Linked DNA regions of Vreelandella piezotolerans. The protein of the gene in region 2 interacts with the protein of the main gene of each other region in a pairwise test. Links are inferred from orthologs where the notes say so. Each region holds a gene or a part of one and is shown on either strand. Other genes may lie near its edges.

Evidence for each region. Proteins that work in one complex are often made in the same cells at the same time.
Region 1: the proteins of ybgC (region 2) and acpP interact in binary tests that used the Escherichia coli proteins (3 or more experiments, as listed by UniProt). The link is inferred for Vreelandella piezotolerans from one-to-one orthologs.

Annotation. Positions count from the first base shown.
Region 1 is NZ_CP048602.1:2,262,035-2,266,766, forward strand. The notes cover bases 1,598-4,515. They hold acpP (acyl carrier protein), read right to left. Parts: upstream 3,215-4,515; coding sequence 2,981-3,214; downstream 1,598-2,980. Other genes in these bases: fabF (beta-ketoacyl-ACP synthase II), read right to left, coding at 1,598-2,786; fabG (3-oxoacyl-ACP reductase FabG), read right to left, coding at 3,339-4,082; fabD (ACP S-malonyltransferase), read right to left, coding at 4,135-4,515. In the rest of the region: endolytic transglycosylase MltG, read right to left, coding at 1-701; pabC (aminodeoxychorismate lyase), read right to left, coding at 732-1,541; more of fabF, read right to left, coding at 1,548-1,597; more of fabD, read right to left, coding at 4,516-4,732. UniProt on the Escherichia coli protein: Carrier of the growing fatty acid chain in fatty acid biosynthesis.
Region 2 is NZ_CP048602.1:1,920,727-1,924,520, forward strand. The notes cover bases 854-3,794. They hold ybgC (tol-pal system-associated acyl-CoA thioesterase), read right to left. Parts: upstream 2,553-3,794; coding sequence 2,154-2,552; downstream 854-2,153. Other genes in these bases: tolA (cell envelope integrity protein TolA), read right to left, coding at 854-967; tolR (protein TolR), read right to left, coding at 981-1,418; tolQ (protein TolQ), read right to left, coding at 1,430-2,125; ruvB (Holliday junction branch migration DNA helicase RuvB), read right to left, coding at 2,549-3,586; ruvA (Holliday junction branch migration protein RuvA), read right to left, coding at 3,638-3,794. Outside these bases: more of tolA, read right to left, coding at 1-853.

The DNA.
Region 1 (4,732 bases), 340 kb from region 2 along the record:
CGCTTGAAAACGCCGGCAATTTCCCGACGCTCTTCCGGCGCTCCGGTTTCGCGTTCGATTAACGAGGCCATGATGAGTGCTTCGTAAGGAGACTCGATAGTGAGATCCTCATCCCGCTCTGCCCAGACCTCTTCCAAAATACGCTCCATCCGCTGCAGGGACTGACGCAAGATATCCACATCGCTCATGCCCAAATGGTAGCGATAGGTATCGGGAAAGAACCAACCTTCTGGATGAGCTCCCTCACGCCCCAAAAGCGTCATGATCGCTTCGTCACTCATGCCAGTCGTGCGATGCTCGAGCTTGGGGGCCGTATCGAGCAACGTGCGCATCTGGCGAAACGTCCAACCTTCCGGTACGGTCAACGAGTATGTCACCACGTTATTGCTGCCCAATAACGCAATGACATCCAGTCCGCTCATCCCGGGCATCAGCCGATACTCTCCCACCCGCAGTTGCGGCACCTGCTCTGGGTCGATACGAGCCAGCAGTTGATACGCCCAGACGTCTTTCAATACGCCTTGAGAAGCCAGGTCACGTACGACTTGATGAAATCCAGCACCCGCAGGCACTTGGTAAAGCGTGGGTTCCTCAACGACAATGGGTGCCGCAAGGCGCTGCTGCCAATAGGCATAGCCACCTAGCACGGCGGCAATCGCCAGCACTACCAATACCGCTAAGACGGCAAATAACCGTTTCACGTTGATACCTCGATCATGTTATGGGGTTGCCTACGATAGAAATGTACCTGGATAACCGAGCAGCCGATGCGCCGCGACTTGCAGCGGATCCGCCTTGAAGCGCGGCCACGCCGCTAGTCGACTGCCGTGGGCGTCGCGTAGCTCACGCACGGGCCAAACCCCTTGAACTGAATTACCGACCCAAAGCCGTTCCACGCTTGACAACGCTGCAGCGGACAAACGGCTTTCGTGGATGAGGCCCTCAGACAGCAAGGCAGCACGCAGGGTGCCCTCTACACCGCAACGATCAATGTAGGGCGTATACAAACGCCCTTCTGACGACCAGAACAGGTTCATACTGGTGGCCTCCACGACATTACTCGCTTGATCGGTCAGCAACCCTTCGGCGATGTCAGGCTCTTGCCACTCCTGACGCGCCAGCACGTTCTCTAGCCGATTGAGATGTTTGATCCCGGCCAGAAGCGGTTGATGCCCCAAACGCAGTTGACACATACGAACGCATACGCCCTCACGCCAGTGCGTTTCGTTTGTCGTAAAGGGCGTACGCCGAGTCATCAGCCGGGGCGCTACCTGGTTAGGAATCGCGTAGCCACGACCACCACTCCCACGGGTCAAAATGAGCTTGAGAACCTCGAGAGCGGCCCTAGGGGGGGCTTGCCACGCCTGAGACAGCTGCCGAGCAGACGGCAATGGAATATTCAAACGTTGGCAGCCCTTTGACAACCGGGCGTGATGGTACTCCCACAGCACGGGCTGCCCATCACGTAGCAAGACGGTTTCGAATAGACCATCGCCATACGCCAGCCCGCGGTCATCGAAAGGCACCTGGGGCATCGGCATCAAGGCTTATACCTTTTTGAACAACAGCGAGCCGTTCGTGCCACCAAAACCAAACGAGTTCGACAGCGTTACATCGATACGCATGTCACGAGCGGTATGGGGGACGTAGTCGAGATTGCAGCCCTCCTGAGGGTTGTCCAGGTTGATGGTGGGCGGCGCAACCTGATCACGAATGGCCAGAATGCTGAAAACGGCTTCAACGGCGCCAGCAGCTCCCAGCAAGTGACCAATCATCGACTTGGTGGAGCTTACGGCCACGTGCTGAGCCGCATGACCCAACACTTTCTCGATCGCACGGCTCTCCGCCAAATCACCAGCCGCCGTCGACGTACCGTGAGCATTGATATAATGCACGGCCGATGGATCAATGGCGGCATCTTTGATCGCATTACTCATAGAGAGCGCCGCGCCACGGCCGTCCTCTGGAGGTGCCGTCATATGATAGGCATCATCACTCATTCCAAAGCCTGCAAGCTCCGCATAAATGTGGGCTCCACGTGCTTTGGCATGCTCGTACTCTTCTAACACCAACACGCCCGCACCATCCGAGAGCACGAAGCCATCGCGCCCGGCATCCCAAGGACGGCTTGCCGCTTCAGGGTCGTCATTGCGTGTGGAAAGCGCACGCGCCGCCGAGAAACCGCCCAAACCCAGCGGCGTCGTGGCCATTTCCGCACCGCCACAAATCATCACGTCTGCATCGCCGTAGGCGATGGTACGTGCGCTGTAGCCAATATTATGCGTACCGGTGGTGCATGCCGTCGTAATGGCAATATTCGGCCCTTTGAAGCCGTGCTGGATCGCCATGTTGCCCGAGATCATATTGATGATGGACCCCGGCACAAAGAACGGCGACACGCGGCGCGCGCCGCCTTTATTGAGCGCATTGTGGTTATGTTCAATCATTGGCAAGCCGCCGATGCCTGAACCGATAGCCACACCGATGCGCTCGGCGTTCTCGTCGTTACACTCTATGCCTGAATCCTGGATGGCCTGCGCACCGGCCGCCATGCCGTACTGAATGAACAGATCCATCTTGCGTGCATCTTTGGGGTTCAAGTAGGGGCTGATATCGAAATTCTTTACCGAACCACCAAAGCGTGTATTGAAGCCACTGGTATCGAAGTGCTCGATAGGCGCAATGCCACTTTTCCCCGCGACGATATTGGCCCACGACTCGTCTACGCTATTGCCCACTGGGGTCACCAGGCCTAACCCAGTTACCACTACCCTTCTTCGCGCCATCAGCTTTCCTCCAGGCATCCATGGTGACACGACCCATCTGGGTCATTTGCTGCAGAAATTTGGTGACTAGTATAACGGAGTTTGAACGTTATATTCATTGAGAGCGTAAAGCAAAAAAGCCGTCCCCTATCAGGACGGCTTTTTTAATACGGGCGGGAGACACCCCACCCTGACTCTTCGCGATGATCGCGCCCTTACTGGTGGGCGTTTACGTAGTCGATCGCTTCTTGAACCGTGGTGATTTTTTCGGCTTCTTCGTCAGGAATTTCAGTATCGAATTCCTCTTCCAATGCCATCACCAGTTCAACGGTGTCCAGAGAGTCGGCACCCAGGTCTTCAGTGAAAGAAGAGCTGTTCTGGATGTCTTCTTCTTTAACGTTCAGGCGCTCTGCCACTACTTTTTTTACGCGCTCTTCAATAGTACTCATCAACGTACTCCAGTCGTTCACATTAGCCGTTATAGATAACCAGCTATTTGGAAACCGCAAGCCAAAAGCTGCGGGGTAGTTTATAGACGCCCTTAGGTTGACGCAACCGCCAAACCCAAGGCCATCAACGCATATTCATACCGCCATTCACGTGCAGCGTTTCACCAGTGATATACCCTGCAGCGTCACTCGTCAAAAAGCCAACGGCAGCAGCAATCTCTTCTGGCCCGCCCAGACGTGCCAAAGGAATCTGTTTCAGCAACATGTCGTGCTGTGCTTCGGGCAGCGATTCAGTCATATCAGTGGCGATAAAACCCGGCGCAACGGCATTGACCGTGATGGCACGTGACGCCACCTCGCGCGCAAGTGCACGACTAAAGCCCTCCATGCCAGCCTTGGCCGCTGCATAGTTCGCTTGACCCAAGTTACCCATGGTCGCGACGACCGAACTGATCGATACGATTCGACCAAAGCGCGCCTTGGTCATGCCACGCAGGCAAGCCTTGCTCACACGGTAGACGGATTTGAGGTTGGTATCCATCACGGAATCCCACTCCTCCTCTTTCATCCGCATGAGGAGGTTATCACGGGTAATCCCTGCATTGTTAACCAAAATCGTGGGTGCCCCGAAACGCTCACCGATCGTCTTTAACACCTCATCGATACTCGCCTGATCGGTGACATTCAGGCACATGCCTGCGCCTTCAATGCCATTGGCTTTTAAATCGGCATCGATTTTCTCAGCACCAGCGTCGCTAGTGGCCGTACCGATGACGATACGGCCCTGACGACCAAGCTCGTGAGCAATGGCACGACCAATGCCGCGGCTTGCTCCCGTTACTAGGGCGACACGTTTCTCTTGCGTCATAACACGTTTCCTTCCACTGAACTAAGCAAGGGTAGCTGATATTCGCCGTTTATCACGCATTACCCGCCAATGTTTCGCGCGCAAGCTCGAGCGCTGCGTCCAAACTGTCGGGGTCGTTGACCGCCAACCCCTTGGCACCACGCACGATACGCTTGTTGAGACCGGTCAGCACCTTGCCCGGGCCACATTCGATGAAGACATTAGCACCTTGCTCTGCCATGGCTTCAACGCAAGAGGACCATCGCACAGGTTGATAGAGCTGCTCGATCAAGCGCGTACGAAGCGTGTCGACATCCGCATGGGCTTGGGCGTCGACGTTTTGGATGACGGTGTAGCGAGGCGTGCGTAGCTCGATCGATTGCATCGCATTGGCCAAACGCTCGGCAGCGGGGCGCATCAACGCACAGTGGGACGGTACAGAAACGGGCAAAGCCAGTGCACGCTTGGCACCGGCCTCTTGGCAGGCCGTAATGGCACGCTCAACCGCCGCTTTACTGCCAGCGATGACCACCTGCCCAGGAGAGTTATAATTCACGGCCGATACGACGTCACCCTGGGCGGCGCTAGCGCAGGCGGCTTCAACAACGGCATCGTCAAGACCAAGTATCGCAGCCATGCCGCCTTCGCCAGCGGGAACGGCCTCCTGCATG
Region 2 (3,794 bases):
AATCACTCGCAGCGGGCGGAATCAGCCACGCCTGCTCAACGGCACGGCGCACGATGTTGATGAAGCTGTTCGCTGCTTGCTGTGCTTGCTGAGCATTGGCAGCCGCCTCTGCTTCTCCAGCGAGCTGGCGCTGCATAGCGGCTTCTGCCGCCTCTGCGGCGCGACGCTCTTCGGCTTCCCGTTGGCGCTGGGCTTCTGCCTCACGCGCGCGCTGCTCCTCTGCTTCTCGTTGGCGACGAGCCTCCTCTTCGCGCTGACGCTCCGCCTCTGCCTCCCGAGCACGTTGCGCTTCGGCTTCTTCACGTGCGCGCTGCTCTTCGGCTTCGCGCTGACGTCTAGCCTCCTCTTCGCGAGCACGCTGCTCTTCCGCCTCGCGCTGACGTTGAGCTTCTTCCTCGCGTTGACGCTGTTCCTCGGCCTCACGCTGACGCTGAGCCTCCGCTTCCGCTCGTGCACGCTCTGCTTCCACCTCTCGCTGACGCTGGGCTTCTGCTTCTTCGCGAGCACGCTGCGCTTCGGCTTCGCGAGCCTGAGCTTCGGCTGCCTGCTGTTCGGCCAACCGTTCAGCCTCTTCAGCACGACGCTGCGCCTCGGCTTCGGCCTCTGCTTGCGCTTGTTCGAGGGCGCGGGCTTGTTCAGCCGCTTCGGCCTCCGCTTGTCGCTGGGCTTCGGCGGCGGCCTGCTCCTCTGCAGAGGGCTCTTCGCTGGGCGGTTCTGGATCGGGCGTTTCAGGCTCAGTGGCACTGTTCATAGCCGCCTGCTGCTCGGTGACTTGCTGAGCCTGATCGGTAAACGTTTCCGTGCTCACGAACGTCGCTTGTACGATCGAAGAGGAGTCAGGCTCGGCCGTCATACTGGGTAGCTTTATCAAGCTAAACACGATGACGAGCAGGTGCACGGCAATGGCCAAAATCGTCGGCCACGTATAGCCAACGTCTTGAGGGTCACGCGGTGGTTTCACAGCCATGTGCGACTCGCCCTTAACCATCTTGCGGCGGCTCGGAAAGCAGCCCCACGTTGGCGACACCCGAGCGCTGCAGCGTGCTCATCAGAAGAACGATCTGGCCATAGGGTACATTGCGGTCACCCCTCACCATGACCGGTGTTCCCGGGCGGCGTTGCAGAATGGCCACGACCCTTTCCGACATCTCGTCGAGCGTCACGGCCGTCGAGTCCTCACCCAACGTAATGAAGTAGCCGCCCTCTCGATCGACTGAGATGATGATCGGGTCATTATCTTCCTGAGTCTCAATAGGCTCGGAGGTGACCTGTGGAAGGTCGACCTGCACACCCTGCGTCAGCATAGGAGCGGTAATCATAAAGATGACCAACAGCACGAGCATGACGTCGATGAAGGGGACGACATTGATTTCCCCCATCGGCTTGCTTTTGCCACTACGATTGAACGGACCTTGCATGGCAGACTCCCTTAACCAGCGCTAGGTTTGCCGTCACGCCCTTGCAGATTACGATGCAAAATGGCGTGAAACTCCTCAGCAAAGTCTTCGTATTTGCCCAGTAGGCGGGACGCATTGTTGGAGAGACGGTTATAAAAAATAACGGCGGGAATCGCAGCGAAGAGCCCCATGGCGGTGGCAATCAGCGCCTCTGCAATCCAGGGGGCCACCGTGGCGAGCGTGGCTTGTTGCGTCATGGAGAGCGACTGGAACGACCCCATGATGCCCCACACCGTGCCAAATAGGCCGATATAGGGACTGGCAGAGGCGACCGTTGCCAAGAACACGAGATGCTGAGTCAGACGATCCTCTTCCCGCGACCAGGCAACGCGCATGCTGCGTTGAACGCCTTCGAGAACGGTGTCAGCACTGCGAGTCTTGGGCATCAAGCGATTGAACTCACGAAAACCAGCTTGAAAAATATGCTCTGCGCCGTGCCGAGGATCGTCCGCAGGAATCTCACGGTAGAGTTCGTTCAAGTCAACGCCAGACCAAAACGACTCTTCGAACTGGTTGTACTCCTGCTTGGCTCGTCGTAGCGCGATACTGCGCTGAAAAATCACCACCCACGAGAGAATTGACCCCACCACGAGCAGCAACATGACCAGCTGTACGACCGTGCTGGCGCTCATTATCAAGTGGGGAATGGACATGGCGTTATCGTTCACAGTTGCCCTCTTCAATCAATTAGTGTCGTTATCGACGGGATACGGTGTTAAGTGATGATGGCCACGCTTTGGGGCGCAGTGTTGCTGCGTGCAAGCAGGCTATCTCGACTGTGGCAGAGCACAAGAGTTCCTTTTCACGAAAAACCTGCTGCGCGAACGTCATTCGGCAGCGTCCCTGCTCCGCGATGCTGGCCGTCACCGTGAGCGCCTCATCTAACCGGGCCGGTTTGGCATAGTGACAGGCCATGCGGTATACCACTAGCTGCGTACCTTCGTCTAGCAGCGTTTGCTGGTCGAGGCCTAAATCTCTCAACCACTCACTGCGTGCACGCTCCATAAACTTCAAGTAGTTAACGTAGTAGACAATTCCCCCCGCGTCAGTATCTTCCATATAAACCCGCACGGGGATGCTAAATGTTTCGCTCATGGTCGACGCTCTCCCTCGGCATTGATCGAATGCTCGTGGGGCACGCGGTCGAAGTGCAACCAAGCTTGGCGGGTAACCACGCGTCCCCTGGGGGTACGCATCATTAGGCCTTGCTGAATCAAATACGGCTCGATAACGTCTTCGATGGTATCGCGCTCTTCGCCAATGGCGGCAGACAGTGAGTCGACCCCGACCGGACCGCCATCGAACTTGTCGATCATGGCCAGCAGCAGGCGTCGGTCCATATGATCCAACCCGTGATGATCGACGTTTAGCATATTGAGTGCCGCATCGGCGAGCGTCACGTCCACCACGCCGTCGCCCTTGATGTCGGCGTAGTCGCGTACCCTGCGCAGCAACCGATTGGCAATACGAGGCGTCCCACGAGAGCGCCGGGCGACTTCGATGGCCCCTTCACGGCTGGTTTCCACGCCAAGCAAACGGGCGGAGCGCGCGACGATTTCGGTTAGCTCTTCGAGGTTATAAAATTCGAGGCGTTGCACGATGCCAAAGCGGTCGCGTAGCGGAGACGTGAGCAGTCCTGCTCGTGTCGTGGCACCTACCAGTGTGAACTTTGGGAGATCCAGCTTGATGGATCGCGCTGCGGGGCCTTCACCGATCATGATATCGAGTTGAAAATCCTCCATCGCCGGATACAGAACTTCCTCTACCACGGGAGAGAGGCGGTGGATTTCATCGATGAACAGCACATCGCCAGGCTCGAGATTCGTGAGCATGGCGGCAAGGTCGCCGGCGCGCTCGAGCACCGGACCAGACGTCGATTTCAACCCGACGCCCATTTCGGTGGCAATGATGTTTGCGAGCGTCGTTTTGCCCAACCCTGGCGGGCCGAAGACCAGGGTGTGGTCCAGACTCTCCTCGCGCAGCCGTGCCGCCCCAATGAAAATCTCCAACTGCTCGCGCACCCGTGGCTGGCCAATATAATCCTTGAGGTGCTTGGGACGAATCGCATGGTCGATGCGCACTTCGCCTTGCTCGGGCTCGGCGGCAATTAATCGGTCGTGTTCTAACATAGTGACTCTTCTGGAGTGCTTACCAAGGCGTACTCATGATACCCGTACAGCTCAACCAGACATTCGCTTGGTCAATGCGGCTTTGATGAGGGCTTCGGTGCTCTGGTTCGGATCAACATCGGCGAGCATTTTGGCCGCCTCGGTCAACTTATAACCCAGGCTGACGAGAGCGGCTTCTGCGTCTGCCAAATGGTCTCTAGGCGCGGCT